Regions from separate parts of the Caballeronia sp. EK genome, predicted to be linked through region 4. Evidence: predicted binding sites of a transcription regulator. Region 4 holds the regulator's gene; each other region holds the start of a gene.
What was found. Region 4 encodes FliA, which starts transcription of late flagellar genes. Its sites were predicted from a motif close to CTAAAGTTTNNNNNNNNNNNGCCGNTA; they were not measured.
Positions count from the first base shown of each region.

Region 1 (4,928 bases), on a different contig from region 4:
GCGAACGGCGGGCGCAAAAAAATACCGCCCGGCAAGCGGGCGGTATTCGATGCGACTTGAAAGTCAGGCGAGCGGTATGACTATTACCCCACCGCAACCTGGCGCAGCACCGGGCGCTTCGCGGCCTGGAGCATCGCGGTGTAGCTCTCGACGTAGTTCTGCGCCATCGTGTGCGCGCTGAAGCGGCGTTCGAACTGCGCGCGAATTTCCGTACGCGAGAGTTCATCGAGTCGTTGCAGCGCGCCGACCGCGCCTTGCACGTCCTCGCAGATGAAGCCCGTCACGCCGTGATCGATCACTTCCGGCACCGAACCGCGATTGAACGCGATCACCGGCGTGCCGCAGGCCATCGCCTCGATCATCACCAGGCCGAACGGCTCGTTCCAGTCGATCGGAAAAAGCAGTGCCTTCGCGCCCGACAGGAATTCCGGCTTCTGCGCCTCGTTGATCTCGCCGATGAACTCGACATGCGCCTGCGACAGCAGCGGCTCGATCGTCGACTTGAAGTATTCCTGGTCGACCTTATCCACCTTCGCGGCAATCTTCAGCGGCAGACCGCTTTGCGCCGCGATCTTGATGGCGAGATCGGCGCGCTTTTCCGGGCAAATGCGGCCCAGGAACGCGAGATATTCCGGCTTCTTGTGCGGCTGCGGCGTCAGCAGTTCGCTCGGCAGACCGTGATAAACGGTGTTCAGCCAGTTCGCCTGCGGTAGCGGGCTACGCTGATTGTCCGAGATCGAAATGACGTTCGCCTTCGTGAACGTGTTGAAGATCGGCTGCAGTTCCGGCAGATCGAGACGGCCGTGCAGCGTCGTCACGAAGGGCGTATCCATCTGGGTGAACAGCGGGAACGGCATGTAGTCGAGGTGGAAGTGCAGCACGTCGAACTCGTGCGCGCGCTGGCGGACGGTTTCGAGCAGCAGCATGTGCGGCGCGAGCGCATCGCGCACGGTCGGGTCGAGACGCAACGCACGCGGCCACACCGCGTCGAGCGTCGCCTTGGTTTGCGAATCGCCGCTTGCGAACAAGGTTACATCGTGGCCGAGCTCGACGAGCGCATCGGTCAGATAAGACACGACGCGTTCAGTGCCGCCGTAAAACTTCGGAGGAACTGCTTCGTGCAACGGTGCAATTTGTGCGATTCGCATAACGTGACTCTCCATGTAGGTGAGGCATTGCAGTCACGCTCCGGTCGAGCGCTCAACACATGCCATTCGGGCGGGCCGCGTGTGGTGTAGACGCCGCCCGAGATCGGCCCGGAGATGAAAAACATCGCGACCGGGTTATCCCTTACTGCCCATTATCGGGATCGAGAGCGGCATTTCACGTCATTTTTCAATCGCTTATCGTTGTTACAGCGCGAAACATGTGCTGTTACGAAGTCAGAAATTGCACCAAAAAAGTTGATGTAGACGGATTTGAAGCGTGGAACACGCCGCGGGGTTCTTATAAGCAATTTGCGGTCCTGCGCGCCGAACATTGCAGCTATTGATCGTCTGGCGCGGCCCGCAGCGAAAAGCGGAAGGCCAGCATTAAGTCAGACGAATAATTGCCGATAACTTATGTCTGCCGATCGGCAAGCGACGGGCGTGGGCGTGTAAGAAATATTCCTACACGAATCTTCGCGAAACTCCGTCGTTGCGTCGGAAGGTTTGTCCTACAGGCGCGGCCGCGGGCATCGGCGACAATCGAATCGAGACCAGACAACGCGCGCGGGGCCGCATTCGCCTGTCCTTTGCGAATTCGAGCAAACGTTCACCCGCCGGGCCTGACCAGCCAAGTATCGATTCGGGGAAAAACATGACGATCAGCAATACGAGTACGCTCGCGGAAATCCGCGAGGTGAATCTGTCGTACTTGCTCCTCGCACAGCGGCTCCTTCAGGAAGACCGCGTTTCGGCGATGTACCGCCTCGGGCTTTCCGCGCAGGTCGCGCAGGTGCTGACCTCGCTGACGCTCGCGCAGGCGGTGAAAGTGGCGTCGTCGAGCCATTTGCTGTGCCGCTTTCGTTTCGACGATCACACGCTCCTCTCGTCGCTCGCCGACAAGGACAAGAGCGCGGCGCTCGCGCACGCCCACGCGGCGATCCTGCTGGCCGACGGTCCCGTCGAGCAGATCGGCTGAACCGCGCGCGACACCCCGATGGCGACAAAAAGCGTGGTCGCGGAAGTCCGCGAAATCACCCTGGCTATTGAACTGATCGAACTGGGTGCGCGGCTGCAGTTGCTCGAAGCGGAAACGAGCCTCTCGCGTGACCGTCTCATCAAGCTCTACAAGGAGCTGAAGGGCGCGTCGCCGCCGAAGGGCATGCTGCCGTTCTCGACCGACTGGTTCATGACCTGGCAGCCGAACATTCACTCGTCGCTGTTTCACGCGATTTATCGCTTCGTCGATACGCACGGCGGCGTGAAGTCGACGATTCTGACGATCGTCAAGAGCTACCGCCTGTACCTCGAACATCTCGAGATGCACGGCGACGAGCCCGTGCTGTCGCTCACGCGCGCATGGACACTCGTGCGCTACTTCGATTCCGGCATGCTGCAGACCAACGCCTGCACGCGCTGCGGCGGGCGCTTCGTCGCGCACGCGTACGAACTGCGCGCGGGCTATGTCTGCGGCCTGTGCCAGCCGCCGTCGCGCGCGGGCAAGACGCGCAAGGCGATCGCATCGTCCGGCGCGACGGAACGCGCTCCAGGCATCGCGGCCTGACGCCGCACTTCCGGCACGGCCCGCTGCCACACGGGGTTTACCGTTTGCCGCCCCTGCGGATTTGCCCCCAAAGTTTTTCAGTCGAGTGCCGTAAACCACTTAACGGCGGTCTTACCGCATCAAAACGTGAGGACTCGACTGTGCTGATTTTCGTTGGATCGCTCGTGACATTGCTGTCCGTTTTCGGCGGTTACGCGCTCGAAGGCGGGCACCTTGGCGCGCTCATGCAGCCGGTCGAGATTCTGATGATCGCGGGCGCGGGCGTCGGCGCGTTCATCCTCGGCAACAACGTCAAGACCATCAAGGCGACCATTCAGGTTCTGCCGACGCTCTTCAAGGGCGCGAAGTACGACAAGAGCATGTACATGGAGCTGATGGGCCTGCTCTACGTGCTGCTCGCGAAGGCGCGCAAGGAAGGCACGCTCGCGCTCGAGGCGGATATCGAAGATCCGGCGAAGAGCCCGGTCTTCAGCCAGTACCCCAAGATTCTCGACGATCACCATATCGTCGAATTTCTGACGGACTATCTGCGCCTCATGGTCAGCGGCAACATGAACGCGTTCGAAATCGAAAGCCTCATGGACGAGGAAATCGAGACGCATCACGTCGAGGGCGAAGCGCCCGCGCACGCGCTGACCAAGGTCGGCGACGCGATGCCCGCGTTCGGCATCGTCGCGGCCGTGATGGGCGTCGTGCACACGATGGCCTCCGCCGATCAGCCGCCCGCGATTCTCGGCGAGATGATCGCGCAGGCGCTCGTCGGCACCTTCCTCGGCATTCTCCTTTCCTACGGTTTCATCGGGCCGCTCGCGAATGTCGCGGAACAGCGCGTCGCGGAGCAGACCAAGATGTTCCAGTGCATCAAGGTGACCATTCTCGCGAGCCTGAACGGCTACGCGCCCGCGATCGCGGTGGAGTTCGGCCGCAAGGTGCTGTTCTCGACGGAACGTCCGTCGTTCTCCGAACTGGAAGAACACGTGCGCCGGGTCAAGTCGAAGTGACCGGAGCACAGCGATGAGCAACGACAGCGAACGGCCCATCTTCATCAAGCGCATCGTCGCCGGCAAGAAGGGGCATCACGGCGGCGCGTGGAAGCTCGCCTACGCGGACTTCATGACCGCGATGATGGCGTTCTTCCTGCTGATGTGGCTGCTTTCGTCGACGTCGCCGGTGCAGCGGCGCGGCATCGCCGAGTACTTCAACATGCCGCTCAAGGCCGCGATGGTCGGCGGCAAGTCCGTCGGCATGGACAACAGCATTCTCATCGGCGGCGGCCGCGATATTTCCAGCAACGAAGCGGGCGCGGCGCGCAGGTCCGACGGCAGCACGCAGCTCGCGCAGCGCGCCTCGTCCAACAACGACGAAGAATTGCTCAAGGCCGCGCAAGGCGAGCTCGAACGGCGCGAGCAGGTGCGCCTGCATGATCTGCAGGTGAAGCTTATGGCCGCGATCGAGGCCAATCCGACGCTGCGCCAGTTCAAGCAGCAGATCCGCATCGAGTCGACGCAACAGGGCTTGCGCATCGAGATCGTCGATACGCAGAAGCGCCCGATGTTCGCGCTCTCCAGCAACGCCGTGCAGCCCTACATGCGCGACATCCTGCGCGAGATCGGCAAGACACTCAACGACGTGCCGAACCGCATCGTCGTGCAGGGACACACCGACGCCGTGAAGTACGCGGGCGGCGAGAAGGGTTACAGCAACTGGGAGCTGTCGGCGGACCGCGCGAACGCGTCGCGGCGCGAGCTGGTCGCGGGCGGCATGGACGAAGCGAAAGTGATGCGCGTGCTCGGGCTCGCGTCGACGCAGAACCTGAACAAGAAGGATCCGCTCGATCCGGAGAACCGGCGCATCAGCGTCATCGTGCTCAATCGCAAGACGGAAATGTCGATGCTGCGCGACGACGGCTCGCCGGGCGCGACGCTCGACAACGGCACGGACGCGCAAGGCGCGCCGACGACTGCGCTCGGCCAGCTTATTCCCGGCATCGCGGCCCGGCCCGCGGCGCAATGAGCAAATTGCTCGAAAAACAGGCTCAAGACTCGGCACGTTTCGACCGTCATCACGGCAAGAGACAAACATGATCAAAAACATTCTGGCAATCGACGATTCGGCCGCGATGCGGCAAATCCTCTCGGCGACGCTGGCGACGGCGGGTTACGAAGTGACCGTCGCGTCGGACGGCGACGAAGGGCTGGAGTGGGCGCTCGCGGAGCGCT
Region 1 covers NZ_JACSUE010000016.1:56,816-61,743, reverse strand. The annotation lists gene IAG25_RS33570 (glycosyltransferase family 4 protein) at 84-1,148, opposite strand; gene flhD (flagellar transcriptional regulator FlhD) at 1,807-2,124, shown strand; gene flhC (flagellar transcriptional regulator FlhC) at 2,143-2,709, shown strand; gene motA (flagellar motor stator protein MotA) at 2,850-3,710, shown strand; gene motB (flagellar motor protein MotB) at 3,724-4,722, shown strand; gene IAG25_RS33545 (response regulator) at 4,790-4,928, shown strand, end outside.
Region 1: the regulator FliA is predicted to act here: its motif matches at 2,777-2,803, upstream of motA (flagellar motor stator protein MotA).

Region 2 (4,928 bases), on a different contig from region 4:
CCCGCCAAGCGAGCGACTAGACCCGCCAACGATGTGCGGCGACTTTCTCAAAGCGGAAGGACTTCAGCGCGCGGACGTAAAGTTCGTTGCGTGTAAGCCCGGAGAGTTTGGCGGAATAGACAAGCTCAGCGCGGAATACCGTGTACAAGGGAAAGATGTCACGAGCGTCGAAAACTGGCTGGTCAAGCTCGCTCACGTTCGACGCCTTAAACGCGCCTGTTGCATTTGGGAAACCAGTAGAGGGAACTTCAAAGGTCGGGACGGTTCCGAATATGAAGTTTCCATGGCAGCAGAAACAACAGTCAGTTCGCGTCGAGACCTACCAAAAGTTCCGTTTTTCCACTTGACCGTGACTCACTATCTTCGAAGTCCCTGAGTGCATCATGCATGGCGGCTTTTTTTCGAGACATAACAGTTGCGTTCCTAACCCGCTATCGGATGGCCGAAGTTCCTGCGGTTGACGCAAACGCGCCCCCCGCGCGCTGGTGCACGAGGCCACCATCACCCGCCTGTCGACGCCCCAAACGTGCGCCGTGCTCGCATGCTTCTCGCAAGCCACCGGCAGGAAGCAAATGAGCGCGTCCGGATTTAGCCGCGCTACTCGGCGACCAGTCGGGCTTCCCGTTATGCGCTCGCTGACGCGCTCGCCGCACCCATCGTAGTACTCGACGCACGTCCCTCGAAGTAATTCTCAACTAAGTCAAGCCAGCGACACTTCCCGCGTGCCCACCTCCCCCGGCACGCAACCACCGCTCCCCCACCGGACGAGCGCGCCCCGCTACGCATCCGAGCCGATCAAGCACCATGGTTTTAACCCCCGACACCATCGTCATCATTATCGCTGCCGGCCTGTTTTGCGGCTTTCTCAACGCGGTCGCCTCTTCGGGATCTGCCGTATCCCTTCCGGTTCTGATGTCGGTCGGTCTGCATGCCGTCACCGCCAATGCGACCAACCGCGTTCCGGTTCTCGTCGGCGCCATTGCTGCCACGGTCGGACTGGCGCGACGCGGGGCCATCCCCTGGCGACGCACGCTGAGCACGGCCGGTCCGATCACGCTGGGCGCGGCAGCAGGAGCGCTACTGAGCGAACGGATTCCCGGTCACGATCTTCGGATGGTGATCGTGGTGGCCGTGGCCGTCGCGCTGGTTCTCATCCTCACCAACCTCAAGAAGCTGTTGAACTCGGCCGCCAAAGGCGACGCGCGAGTCGACTGGAAGGTGATGCTTCTGCTTTTCTGCGTCGGCGTCTGGACAGGCTTCATCGTGCTGGATGCCGGAACGTACATGCTGCTCGTTCTCGTCCTCGCGGCGGACTTCGCGCTGCCCGAGGCGAACGCGCTCAGAAACGTCGCGACCGCCACGGCGACCGCGGTGGCGATGGCAATCTTCGCCGGGCACGAGAGCGTCGACTGGACGACGGGCGGCATCATGGCGCTCGGCAGCGTCGCCGGTGGCCTGCTGGGTGCGCGGCTCGCCATCTCCGAGCAGGCACGGCGCTGGATCGTGGGCCTTCTCATCGTCGTGATCGTGGGCGAGCTGGCTAACCTGTCGATACGTTATTTCGCTCACTTGCTGCACTGATCGAAGACGCGCCTCGCAGTAATTCTGAGCTAAGTCGCCGCCGACATCATGACGTTGACCGGGCCGCGGACCCCGCACCCTGATTCAAGGAGAAACGTCATGAAAACAGATTTCCTGCACGGCGAGCAGAATGCCGCCCCTATCGATATTCCGGCCATCGGGCTGCGTCTTCAAGTACGAATCGATTCGAAAGCGACGGGCGCATCGGCGACGCTACTGGAAACGACGAACCAGCCCGGGTTCGGCCCGCCGCAGCATCGGCATGAGATCGAGACGGAAGTCTTTCACGTCGTGCAAGGCCGTTATCTTTTCGACGTGGACGGTAAGCAGACCGTCGTTAGCGCAGGCGAGACGATAGTCGCGAAGCAAGGCACCACGCACCGTTTCATCAACATCGACGATCGACCGTCGCGCATGCTGGTGCTGGTCACGCCTGGCTGGGACGCCAACGCGTTTTTCAGCGAACTCGGTGACGTGATGGCGAATGGTTCGCCGGACCCGGCGGTGTTGAAAGCATTCGGCGACGAGTGGCACATCGAGTTTGTCGGTCCGCCGCTTACGATGTCCGCCGAACTCGCGCCCGACGCGTTGAGCGCGTAACGGGCGTACGCGCGGTCAGATGTGGCTTCTCGCTTGCAGCAGGTCGCGCGCGGTGCTCAGCATGCCGTCGGCGATATTGCCCGAATCGATCTTGTAGCTACCGTCACGCAGCGCGGCCTTGATCGACTCGACCCTGGCCGTATCGATATCGGAACCGCTCGATTCTCCCAGCGCAGACATCGACGACAGATTCACCGTCGAGTTCAGCGCACCGGCGGCGCTCACCGACTGCACGGCGCCTTTCGTCGCGCGTTGCGTGTCGTTCTGGGCGGCTGCGAGCGTGTAGTTAATGGATTCGATTTTCATGGTGTCTACTCCCGACGTGTTGAATCCTTTAACGGTCCGGGGTTTGAAATCTTCACCATGCGCGGGAACGCGTGACCGATCCCGACGTTTGCCGCAACCCGCGAAGCCTTATCGGGCGGGCGTCTCAGTCGTTTGAAACAAATTGAAACAAAGTGTGAGCAAAGCCACACAAGGGCGATCGCGTCAACTCGCGATGGCTCGAACGCGTCGCGCTGCGGCGCGCATGCGCCGGCACTTTTGCTTCTCCAGCCATTGCAGCGACTCCTGCACGACTTCGGGCGGAACGTCGTCGAATGAGGCGTCGCGAATCAGCATTTCACTCGCGGCGATGTCGTTGAACTGGCCGAGCTTGTTCTGCACCGACGTCAATTCCTTGATCGTGCGATCGTGTCCGCCCTTGATCACGGGCTGAAAAAACTCGAGCAGATAGCGCAGCTTCTTGCCGGCCTTGCGAACGTCATGGAGATCTTCCTCGTGGGCGGTCTCGTTACGCGATGCATATCTGCTGCGCTTCTTCAGCGCGCGCTCCGCCCGGCGAACACGATCCTCCGCGAAGTCCCGAATGGGAAGATCGTTGCAGCTCGACTCCAATGCGATCTGCGCGCGAAGCAGGACGTCGTTGAGAAACGATTCGACATCATCGCTCTTGATCATCGTCTGGCTATGCACCACGGCCTGCGCCCGCTTTTCTCTCGCGGCGGCCACGAGAATGCCCATCGATGCACGCGACGCCTGCGCGGCTTTCAGAAGATCGCCGGCGATATCCCAGTCTCGCGTTCCACCGGCGACAGCGGCCAGGCGCTTGAATTCTTCGGTGGCGTGTGCGGTCGCTTCTTCGCCGAGATAAGGCGAATAGGCCCAGTACAAGGCACGCAGTTTTCTGAAGGAGACGCGAAGCTGATGGAATGCTTCGGCATCGCAATCCGTGGCGACTTCTCGCGCCCGCCTCACGGCTTCGGCGACCACGGGTGCCGCCAATGATGAAAACGTGCTCGCGATTGATTCCGCGTCGGGTGTCGATGAATCGGCCGGTCGTCGGCCTTCCTTGAAATTGATCGGCCGCGGCAAGGGCCAGTCAGCATCCATATCCACCATCGAGGCCTCGAGTCAGACAGAATTTTGGTGGACTTGACCATACCACAGCGAAGTGCCCGAAAGCTGAACTCGATGACGATTTGATGAAGGTAGAACCCGTTTATCGATCGGCGAATTCGACGCGGTTGCGCCCGCCTCGCTTGGCGCGATAGAGCGCTGCATCGGCCGACGCATAGGCCGTGTCGAAGCCGGCTCCGGCTTCATTGTTGCTGATGCCGAAACTCGCGGTGATGCGGCGATCTACCGGCGGAACAATCAGCGAATCGCTGATGGCTTCGCGCATGCGTTCCGCAAGAAGTGCGGCGCTGGAAGGATCATGACCGGGCAACAGCACCGTGAATTCCTCTCCACCCACGCGCCCGATGAAGCCGCGCTCGCCCACGATTCGCCGCAGACAATCGACGACGCCCAGTATCACTGCGTCGCCTGTGGGATGGCCGAAATCGTCGTTGATCCGTTTGAACTCGTCGATGTCCAGGACAATCATCACCGCGCTGTTCGTGCGCAGCATCTTGCCGGTCCGCTCGATCACGGCGCTGCGATTGAGCACGCCTGTCAGCGCATCGTGCGACGCGCGATGTTCGAGCTGCGTGGCAAGCGCCTGCATCTCGCGCTCGGCACGATCGCTTCTGCCGATCAAACGCCGCGTGTCCCGCATCAGCCGCTCGAAATGATCGATGAGTTCGCCAAGCGACTCGCGATATACATGCGCATCCGCATCGGCGGCCGCATGCACGGCGCGGGCTTTCACGAGCGCCGCGCTCTCTTTCTGAAACAGATCGGGCGCCGCGTCCGGAGGCAGATCAGGCGAGGATGTCGAGGGCATCCTTAACGTCCCTGATAGATGATGGGACGATCCGTGAATTCGATTGCGCCGAAATCGGCCTTCAGCTCTTCGCCGAATTCGGCAATCGTCTCGTCTTCTTCATCGTGATACCAGTTCATCAACACGCGGCTTCCCGATTGACCCGCCTGATCGAGCGCGTCGAACATGCTGAACAGCATCTTGGTGCTCGAACTGTTGAAGTAAGTCAGCGCGACATCGATGGTGATGACAGCGCCCGCGTTCTCGGCCAGATACTTGCGCATCTGCTCGATGACAGGCGCATAAAAAGCCGCCGCGTTTTCCGGGTATGACTCGCCCTTGAGCGACAACGCGTGCTGGTCGAAGCGAAAATCGACCTCGGGCGACGTCGTCGTGGCGGCGATATAGAGGTTATCCATGGTTCTTGCGCCTTCCTGCTCAGATTTTGGCCATGAGGCAAAACAGCGTGGTTCCGGGGTCGTCGGCACGCGGATGAAAAGCAAACTCGAGCGGCGCACTCGCATCGCGCGCCATCGTGAGA
Region 2 covers NZ_JACSUE010000001.1:77,268-82,195, reverse strand. The annotation lists gene IAG25_RS42210 (DUF4952 domain-containing protein) at 32-376, shown strand; gene IAG25_RS00375 (sulfite exporter TauE/SafE family protein) at 805-1,581, shown strand; gene IAG25_RS00370 (cupin domain-containing protein) at 1,681-2,181, shown strand; gene flgM (flagellar biosynthesis anti-sigma factor FlgM) at 2,197-2,487, opposite strand; gene IAG25_RS00360 (CHAD domain-containing protein) at 2,671-3,579, opposite strand; gene IAG25_RS00355 (GGDEF domain-containing protein) at 3,683-4,408, opposite strand; gene IAG25_RS00350 (DUF1987 domain-containing protein) at 4,411-4,806, opposite strand; gene IAG25_RS00345 (SiaB family protein kinase) at 4,826-4,928, opposite strand, start outside.
Region 2: the regulator FliA is predicted to act here: its motif matches at 2,517-2,543, upstream of flgM (flagellar biosynthesis anti-sigma factor FlgM).

Region 3 (4,928 bases), on a different contig from region 4:
GATTTCGGACATGCACGGCTAACGCGCGCCCGCCTTCCTCGCGATACTGGAATCGTCAACAACAACACGCGAAGGAGGACGACATGCCTTACCTACTCGGATGGTTGCTCGGCGTGCCGGTGATCGTGCTGGTGATTCTGTATCTGATCTTTCATTGACTGCATGCGAAGCGCGAGATGCATCGAAGAGCCAAGGGCGTCGATACAATACGACGCCCTTTCTCATTTCCGGAAGACGATGATGAAACCCTCCGTCCTTGCGCTCGCCCGAAATCTGGCCTTGCTCGCCACCCTCCTCGGCGCGGGATTCGCGCACGCGGAGGAGATCGCCAGCGTCAACACCAATTTCCGTTTCACCGGTTCGGATCGCGTGAGCGTCGACGCTTACGACGACCCGCTCGTCCAGGGCGTGACCTGCTACGTGTCGCGCGCGCGCACGGGCGGAGTCAAAGGCACGCTCGGCATCGCGGAAGACCCGACCGAAGCGTCCATCGCCTGCCGTCAGGTCGGGCCGATCAAGATCGCACAGCCGCTCAAGCAGAAAACCGATGTGTTCTCGGCCGGCATGTCGTTCATCTTCAAGACGCTGCACGTGGTGCGCATCGTCGATGCGAAACGCAATACGCTCGTCTATCTGACGTACAGCGACCGCGTCGCGACCGGCAGCCCGAAGAACAGCGTGACCGCCGTGCCGGTGCCCGAAGGCACGACCATACCGGTGAAGTGATGCGCAACTGTCCTGTCCGGCGCGTAGCAAAGTTGTAAACTGAGCGATTCCGCCCGCTTCAGAACTTCCCGACGATGAACGCCGACCGTTTCCGCAACGCCGCACGCTACTGGCGCTCGCCGCTCGTGCCGGACGCGGACATGGTCACGGCCGAATACTACGATCACGAATTCTCGCCGCACTGGCACGACGCCTACACGGTGCCCGTCATCGAAGCCGGCGCGGAATGCTACGACTATCGCGGTGCGCATCACGTGGCCGAAACGGGCTCGGTGCCGGTGATCAATCCCGGCGAGGTGCATACGGGCGCGCGGGCCGTCGATGCGGGCTGGCGCTATCGCGTGTTCTATCTGCCGGTGCCGTTCGTCGAAGGCCTCGCGCGGGACATGTCGGGGCGGCGGGAATCGTCGCCCTGGTTTCCCGATGACATCATCCGCGATCCCGATCTGGCGCGGCGCCTGGTCGTCGCGCATCGGTTGCTGGAAAGCGGCGCGGATCCGCTTGCCGCGGAACTGGCGCTCGTCGATGCCGTGACGACGCTGCTCGGCCGCCATGCGCTGGAACGCCCGGACATCGCGCCGCTCGCCGCCGACACACACCGCGTCACGGCGATGAAATCCCGCCTCGCCGACGATCTGCTCGAACCGGTCACGCTCGCCGAACTCGCGCAGACGGTCGGTCTCTCGACCTTCCACGCGGCGCGTCTCTTCACACGCGAAACGGGCCTCGCGCCGCACGCATGGCGCAACCAGTTGCGTATCGTGCGCGCGTTGCCGGCATTGCGCGCGGGCGCATCCGTGACCGACGTCGCCGCGGCGAGCGGCTTCACCGACCAGAGTCATTTCACGCGCCATTTCAAGCGGACGTTCGGCGTGCCGCCCGGCCGCTGGCGCTGAGCGCTCCGCCCAGCCAGGAAAGCGCAAGAACGTACAAGCGCGTAAGCCGGCGTCTTGCGTATCCTCGCTTCCATAGGAGGAAACCTTGAAAGCAACACCCGCACAACCTTCCGGCGCCGCATTGCGCGAATTCGCTGCCGGCGCGCGCGACACCATTCCGATGATGATCGGCGCCGCGCCCTTCGGCGTGATCTTCGGCACGCTCGTCACCGCAAGTCCGCTCGCGCTCTGGCATGGCCAGTTGATGTCGCTCGCGGTGTTCGCGGGCTCCGCGCAGTTCATCGCGGTCGGCCTGATCGCGTCGCATGCGAGCTTCGCCGTCATCTGGGCGACGACGCTCGTCGTCAATCTGCGACACGTGCTCTATTCGGCGACGCTCGCGCCGTATGTCGCGCATCTGCCGCGCCGCTGGCGCTGGGCGCTCGCGGGCGTTCTCACCGACGAAGTCTTCGCCGTCGCCTACGCGCATTATCAGAAGCGCGCGCCGGGCGAGACCGGTCCGCATTACTTTTTCGGCTCCGGCGTCGCGATGTACCTGAACTGGCAGTTGTGGACGCTCCTCGGCCTGTTGTTCGGCGCGGCGTTTCCCGGTTTGAAGTCGCTCGGCCTCGACTTCGCGATGGTCGCGACGTTCATCGCGATCATCGTGCCGCAGCTCGTGGCTGTGCGTTTCGTCGCGGCCGCGCTCGCATCGGGCGTGCTGTCCTTCGCTTGGCAGGGCTGGCCGTACAAGCTCGGGCTGCTCGCGGCGGTGTTCGTGGGCGTCGCCGTCGGCATGGTGCTCACGCTGATGGAGAACCGGCCGCACGAGAAAAACCGCCTGAAGAACGCCAAGGAGCGCACGCAATGAACTACATCACGCTGATCCTCGGCATGGCGGTGGTCACATATGTGATCCGCGCCGCCGTATTCGTGCTGGGCGAGCGCCTGCCCTTTCCGCCGATCGTGCGCACCGCGCTCTCGTTCGTGCCGGTGACCGTGCTCACGGCGATCATCGTGCCGATGGCCGTCTCGCCGCACGGCAACGGCGCCGAGATCACCTGGCGCAATCCGCAACTCGTGGCGGCAATTGTCGCGATCATCGTTTGCGCGCTCACGAAACGGCCGCTTTTGACGATTGCGGTGTCGCTGACGGTATTTTTCGTCTGGCAGTTCGCCGTGCTGCGCTAAACGTTTCCGTCAATTCGCTAGCCAACGGCTTTCAAAAAGCATCGAAAAATCCTCAAGTTCCCGGAAATCGCGCCGATATCAGAAACGAATGGACTCCGCCCCGAGAGCGGCGCCAAAGGCATTTCTCGCGCTCCGGACCATCCGGACGCGGAACCGGGAACCAACATGCGTCAAATCACCCTTTCGTTGCGCGAAGAGACGATCGCTTCGCTGCATCGCGATTTCGAAGCGTTCATGCGCCTGTCGCTGAAGCTGGATCCGCAATTCGTCACGCCGACGTTCGAAGACTTCCTGCGCGCGAAGCTGCTGGACAACGACACGCCGCTGACCGAGCAGGCGGTGCAGCGCATGCTCACGCACGGCCAGTACGCGTGGGCCAAGCGCGCGCTCGACAAGGAGTTTCCCGATGTCGTCGAAATTCTGATCCGTCAGGCCTCCGAGCACGGATTCGCGTTCGCCATACGCGCCGACTGGACAGCGGAGGATCTCATCGCGGCGTCGCGCGCGTGGGCGACCGCGATCGTCACCGAGGCGAAGGGCGACGTGTCGCAAGTGGACATGCTCGCGTCGCAGATGAAATCGGCTGCGGCGGACATTCGCGAAGTCGAGGAAAAGATGCAGACGCCCGCGTGGCGTCTCGCCGATTCGCTGCGCCAGCGCGTGTACGAAACGAAGATTTCCGTGGAGACGAGCATCGGCTCGACCGCGCGTGAAAAGCTGGGCGAACTGCGCTGCCTGCTGCGGCTCGGCATTTTCTATGGGTCGATCCAGAAGCAGGAAGCGCAACAGGTGCTGGAATATGTGCGCTCGCTGCGGCCCGAACTGTTCGTCGAAGAGCCTTACGACGGCTTCACGCGCTTCGCCGCGTGGCTGCGCAGCATCTTTGCACCGTCGCCGCGCGCTCCGCGACCGTCACGCGCGCAGCGTTAATCCCACATTCCCTTCAGGCGCGCCGCGATATCGATTTTTGCTTTCGCGGCCGCCGCCAGCCCCGCCGCCGTCGGCGCGGCGGGTACGATCACCGGCGGCCACGCGGCCGCTTCGAAGTTCTGCATCAGATGCGGCGGGATGAAGCGCGTGCGCTGCGCCCAGACGTGCCGGTCGCCCAGATGCGTCTGGTTGTGCACGTAGAACCGCTGCGGCGTGACGATGTGCAGGTCTTCCTTCGCGCGCGTCATCGCCACGTAGAGCAGACGCCGCTCCTCGTCGATTTCCTCGTCGCTGCCCGTGCCCAGATCGGACGGAATGCAGCCGTCCACGCCGTTCAGCACGAACACGTTGCGCCACTCCTGGCCCTTCGCCGAGTGGATGGTCGAGAGAATCAGATAATCCTCGTCGAGCATCGGCACGCCGGATTCGTCGCTCGTCGCGTCGGGCGGATCGAGCGTGAGTTCGGTGAGAAAGCGCTCGCGCGTGGGATACGTCGCCGCGATGCTCTCCATCTGCAGCACATCGCCGATGCGGATTGCCGCGTCCTCGTGATTGCGCTCCAGATGCGGCTCATACCAGCGGCGGATCATTTCGAACTCGGCCGGCCAGCCGGATTCGCGGCCGCAAAGTTTCGCCATTAGCCCGACGAAGCGCGGCCAGTCTTCGCTGGCTCGCGCGGGAGCCTGAAATCGTGCGATCGCGGCCGGTGCCTGATCTTGCGCGACGCTATCCAGCAAGCGCCCGGCGATGGCCGGACCGATGCCCGGCAGCAACTGCGCGACCCGAAAACCCGCGACGCGGTCGCGCGGATTCTCCGCCCAGCGCAGCACCGCCAGCACGTCTTTCACGTGGACGGAATCGAGAAACTTGAGCCCGCCGAACTTCACGAAGGGAATATTGCGCCGCGTGAGTTCGATTTCGAGCGTCGCACTGTGATGCGCGGCGCGGAACAGCACCGCTTGCGCCTTCAACTTCATGCCCGCCTCGCGCGCCTCCAGCACTTTTTCGACGACATAGCGCGCCTGATCGGCTTCATCGGCGACGGAGACGACGCGCGGCTTCTGCGCCGATGCCTTGTCGGTCCACAGGTTCTTCGTGTAGCGCTCCGACGCGAGCCCGATCACCGCATTCGATGCCTCGAGAATCGGCAGCGTCGAGCGATAGTTGCGATCGAGCGTGACGGTCGCGGCGGGCGGATCGAAATGG
Region 3 covers NZ_JACSUE010000005.1:203,533-208,460, forward strand. The annotation lists gene IAG25_RS16465 (CreA family protein) at 241-726, shown strand; gene IAG25_RS16470 (helix-turn-helix transcriptional regulator) at 801-1,622, shown strand; gene IAG25_RS16475 (AzlC family ABC transporter permease) at 1,708-2,472, shown strand; gene IAG25_RS16480 (AzlD domain-containing protein) at 2,469-2,792, shown strand; gene IAG25_RS16485 (DUF4088 family protein) at 2,958-3,722, shown strand; gene IAG25_RS16490 (ATP-dependent helicase) at 3,719-4,928, opposite strand, start outside.
Region 3: the regulator FliA is predicted to act here: its motif matches at 2,844-2,870, upstream of IAG25_RS16485 (DUF4088 family protein).

Region 4 (4,928 bases):
ACGCGGCGGCGGTCGTGACCGAAGCGATCCGCGCACGCATGGAGCAGGTCGTCAACGAAACGGTGATGAACGAGCTTTCGTCGATGCGCTCGATGATGGAAGAGCACTTCTCCGGTCTGCTCTGGGGCGAGCGCCAGCGCCGCAATCCGACGGGCGGCGCGCTGACCAAGCGTCTATTCGCCGCCGGTTTCTCCGCGCAACTCGTCCGCATGATGGTGGACAACATGCCGGAGATGGAAAGCGTGGAAGGCGCGCTCGAATGGGTGCAGGAAGTGCTCGAATCGAACATCCCGGTGATGGATAGCGAAGATGCACTGATGGAACGCGGCGGCGTGTTCGCGCTGATGGGCCCGACGGGCGTCGGCAAGACGACGACCACCGCGAAGCTCGCGGCGCGCTGCGTGATGCGCTTCGGCGCGAGCAAGGTCGCGCTGCTTACGACCGACAGCTACCGGATCGGCGCGCACGAGCAACTGCGCATCTTCGGCAAGATTCTCGGCGTGTCGGTTCACGCGGTGAAGGACGCCGCGGACCTGCAGCTCGCGCTTTCCGAGCTGCGCAACAAACATATCGTGCTGATCGACACGATCGGCATGAGCCAGCGCGACCGCATGGTCTCCGACCAGATCGCGATGCTGTGCGGCGCGGGCCATCCGGTGCAGCGCATCCTGCTGCTCAACGCGACGAGCCACGGCGACACGCTCAACGAAGTCGTGCAGGCATACAAGAGCGCCGCGGATCAGCCGCCGCTCGCGGGCTGCATCCTGACCAAGCTCGACGAAGCGACGAATCTCGGCGGCGTGCTCGATACGGTCATCCGCTACAAGCTGCCGGTGCATTACGTGTCGACCGGCCAGAAGGTGCCGGAGAACCTGTACGTCGCGACCAAGCGTTTTCTCATCAAGAGCGCATTCTGCATTCCCCGCGACGGCTCGCCGTTCGTGCCGCAGGACGAAGAAGTGCCGGCGCTGCTCTCCGCATTGTCCGCGCGCGCCACGACCGAACTGCATGGGGTGCACTTTGGATAAGTTCGTGCTCGACCAGGCGGAAGGTCTGCGACGGCTGCTCACGCGTGCCGGTTCGCGCGTGGTGGCGGTTGCGGGCGGGCCGGCGGGCATCGGGTGCACGTCGGCGGTGGTGAATCTCGGCGCGGCGCTGTCCGTGCACGGCAAGGATGTGCTCGTGATCGACGAGCATCAGGACGCGGGATCGGTGAGCCGCATGCTGGGTTTGTCCGATGCAGGCACGCTCGCCGCGGTGATGTCCGGCCGCCGCGCGCTCGCCGATGTCGTCGAGCGCACGCCGTTCGGCTTCTCGCAGATCGCCGCACCGCGCGACGAGCGCATCAGCCACGACGCCGCGCAGTGCCGCGCATTGCTCGATGGTCCGGCCGACATCGTTTTGATCGATGCGCAACTGGACCGTCACGGCGCGCTGTCGACGCTCGCGGCTCAGGCGCATGACTTTCTCATCGTGACGCGGGTTGCCGCGTCGGCGATCACCGAGGCGTATGCGTGCATGAAGCGCCTGCACTACGCCCATGCGATCGGCCAGTTCCGCGTGCTCATCAATCACGTGCAGAACCCGGCCGACGCGGCGGTCGCATTCGACAACCTGTCGGGCGTCGCGAGCCGGTATCTGGCCGTGTCGCTCGTGCAGGCAGGGTATGTGTCCGAGGATGCGCGCGTCGCTCGGGCAAAGGAACTCTCACGCTGCGCAGTCGAAGCGTTCCCGGCCACGGCCGCGGCACGCGACTACCGCGCGATCGCGGCGGAGCTCCTCCACTGGCCGATGCGCCCCGCGCCGTACATGCGCGCGGCGAACGGCCAGCCAGACGCGCGAATTCCGGTTGGCGACTCTGAACAGGGCGGGCGGGAGGCGGCGCATCGTGTGGCCGCGCTTCACGACTTTGCAATGAGCAGCACGGCGTCGATGTGATCAAGATAGGTGACCATGATGTATAACGCCCAAGGCAAACTCTCACAGTCGGACGTCCTGACGAAATATGCGCCGCTCGTTCGTCGGCTGGGGCTTCAGCTCGTCGCCAAGATGCCGGCGAGCGTCGATCTCGACGATCTCATCCAGGCCGGCATGATCGGTCTGCTGGACGCGGCGAGCCGCTACAAGGAAGATCAAGGCGCGCAATTCGAAACCTACGCGAGCCAGCGCATTCGCGGCGCGATGCTCGACGAGCTGCGCGCCAACGACTGGCTGCCGCGCAGCATGCGCAAGACGTCGCGCGAAGTGGAATCGGCGGTGCATAAGGTCGAGCAGAACCTCGGCCGCTCCGCGAGCGAGACGGAGATCGCCGAGCACATGAAGATGCCGCTCGACGAGTATCAGTCGATGCTCCAGGATCTGCACGGCAGCCAGCTGATCTACTACGAAGACTTCGACCGCTCCGCCGACGACGAGCCGTTCCTCGACCGCTATTGCGTCGATCGCTCGGATCCGCTTTCGGCGCTGCTCGACGACAGCCTGCGCGGCGCGCTGATCGAAGCGATCGACAAGCTGCCCGAACGTGAGAAGCTGCTGATGAGCCTTTACTACGAACGCGGCCTGAACCTGCGCGAAATCGGCGCGGTGATGGAAGTGAGCGAATCGCGCGTGTGCCAGCTGCACAGCCAGGCGGTCGCACGTCTGCGCACGAAGCTGCGCGAGCAGGCGTGGACGAGTGTCGAGGCCTGATTCAGTTCGTTTCGAAGTCGCGCGTTTCGGCGAAGACCGTTTTCCCTTCGCCGAGACTTTTTGCGCGATACATCGCACGATCGGCGGCGCGCAGCACGGCGGTGATGCCGGATTGCTGCGCGCTCGTCGCGCTCGAAAGCAGACACGCGCCGATGCTCGCCGATACCGACACCGGCCGCTCCTGCACCGATGTCATCGCGTCGAGAATCGAGTGAATGCTGTCGGCCACCGATAGCACCGCCGCGCGGTCGCGCACCTGATGTGCAAGCACGACGAACTCGTCGCCGCCCAGACGCGCGATGGTGTCCGACTTGCGCATGCGCTTCGCGAGCGATTGCGCGAAGGCTTGCAGCAGCATGTCGCCGACGGCGTGACCGTAGGTATCGTTCACTTCCTTGAAGCCGTCGAGATCGATGAGAAGGAGCGCGGTGGCATCGTCGCCGCCGGTTTCGCGCGCGGTCATCGCACGATCGACGATCCGTTCGAGCGCGTATCGGTTGGACAGGCCCGTGAGCGGATCGGTCGATGCCTGACGCGCGAGATCGCGATTCGCATTGCCGAGGCGATCGACGAGTACGCTCAAATACACCGATGCGCCCAGCACGCTCAAACCCAGCCCGATCGCGGCGGGAAGATTGGCGCGCCACCACGGCTGCCAGACGCCGAGCGCCATCACGACGATGAGCGCCGTCGCGCATGACACCGCGAGCGTGCGCTTGCCGTAACGGCATCCCGAGCCGATCAGAAACCAGAACATCACCCAGATGAGCGGCAGCGCGATCGCGCCGCCCGCTGCAAGCGCGAGCCCGAGCAGCGTTTGATCGGCGATGGTCGTGACCGTGAGACGCTTCTCCGACGGCGTGCTCATGCGGTTGACGATCAGCAGCGTGGCAGCACCGTAAGACACGTAGAGCGCGATGAGACGCGCGACCGCCAGTGCATCGTAGGAAGGGCGGAGCCACGCGAAGATGCCGTAGGCCAGAAGAACCGCCGCTCCCATCCAGACCCGCAGCGTGGCCTGCTCGCGTTCGGGATTCCGGTGCTCGGACCATGCGAAGGCATAAGGCCGGCGTGCCGGTTGATGCGCCTGCTCCATACTGAACCCCTGGATGGTGATTTCTTTCTTTTATCTTGCTGTCTTTACTGCGGCCCCGTCGCGTGGCATCGACTTTATGGCGTGGTATCGAATTGCGCCGAGCGAGCGATCCGCTATTTTGCAACGTTTTGCGAAGACGCTGTGTTTCGTGTAATAACGGCTTTCGCACTTCTATTTCCGATTCACCGTGATGCGCGACGAATCCATTTCTCTGGCCGGCGAATGGCTGCCGGTCTGCAATAGCGAAGACGTCCCCGAAGGCGGCGCGCGCGGCTTTGTCGTCGCCGATGAGTGCATCGTCGTGTGGCGCGACGGTAGCGGCGCGGCGCATGTTTGGCGCGATTACTGTCCGCATCGCGGCGCGCAGTTGTCGCTCGGGCACGTGATGCGCGATCAGATCGTGTGCCCGTATCACGGCTGGCGTTACGACATCGAAGGGCAGTGCTTGCGGATTCCGTCGAATCCTTCGTTGCGTCCTCCGAAGCGTGCCTGCGCGACGACATTCGTCAGCGAGGAGAAGTACGGCGTCGTGTGGATGTGCTTCGGCGAGCCGGCCTACGCGCTCGATTTCTTTCCCGAAGCCGCGATTCCCGGTGGCCGGCGCATCAATCTCGCGCCGCAGACGGTGAGGTCATCGGCGCCGCGCGTCGTCGAAAATTTTCTCGATATGGCGCACTTTTCGTTCGTGCATGTGGGGATTCTGGGCGAGGACGCGCATACGGAAGTGCCGGATTATGAAGTCGTGCAGACTGCCGATGGCGGACTGGAGGCGCGGCAGTGCCGATACTGGCAACCCGCGGGGATTCCTGGACAGGGCGGCGGCGCGATGATCGATTATGTGTATCGCGTGAAGCGGCCGTTGATCGCGAGTCTCACGAAGATGGCGTCGGGCGGACAGGGTGCGCTGCATATCATGCTGGCGGCGTCGCCGGTGACGCAGACGGAAACGCGCGCGTGGCTCGTGTCGATTCATGAGGACGACGCGACGCATTCCGATCAGGCGCTTTACGACTTCAATATGGAAATACTGATGCAGGACACGCCGATCGTCGAGTCGCAATGGCCTCGGCGTCTGCCGCTCGATCTCGATGCGGAGTTGCATCAGCGGTGCGATCGGATGGCGGTGGCTTACCGGAGATGGCTG
Region 4 covers NZ_JACSUE010000012.1:166-5,093, reverse strand. The annotation lists gene flhF (flagellar biosynthesis protein FlhF) at 1-1,028, shown strand, start outside; gene IAG25_RS29945 (MinD/ParA family ATP-binding protein) at 1,021-1,938, shown strand; gene IAG25_RS29940 (RNA polymerase sigma factor FliA) at 1,954-2,688, shown strand; gene IAG25_RS29935 (GGDEF domain-containing protein) at 2,690-3,784, opposite strand; gene IAG25_RS29930 (aromatic ring-hydroxylating oxygenase subunit alpha) at 3,975-4,928, shown strand, end outside.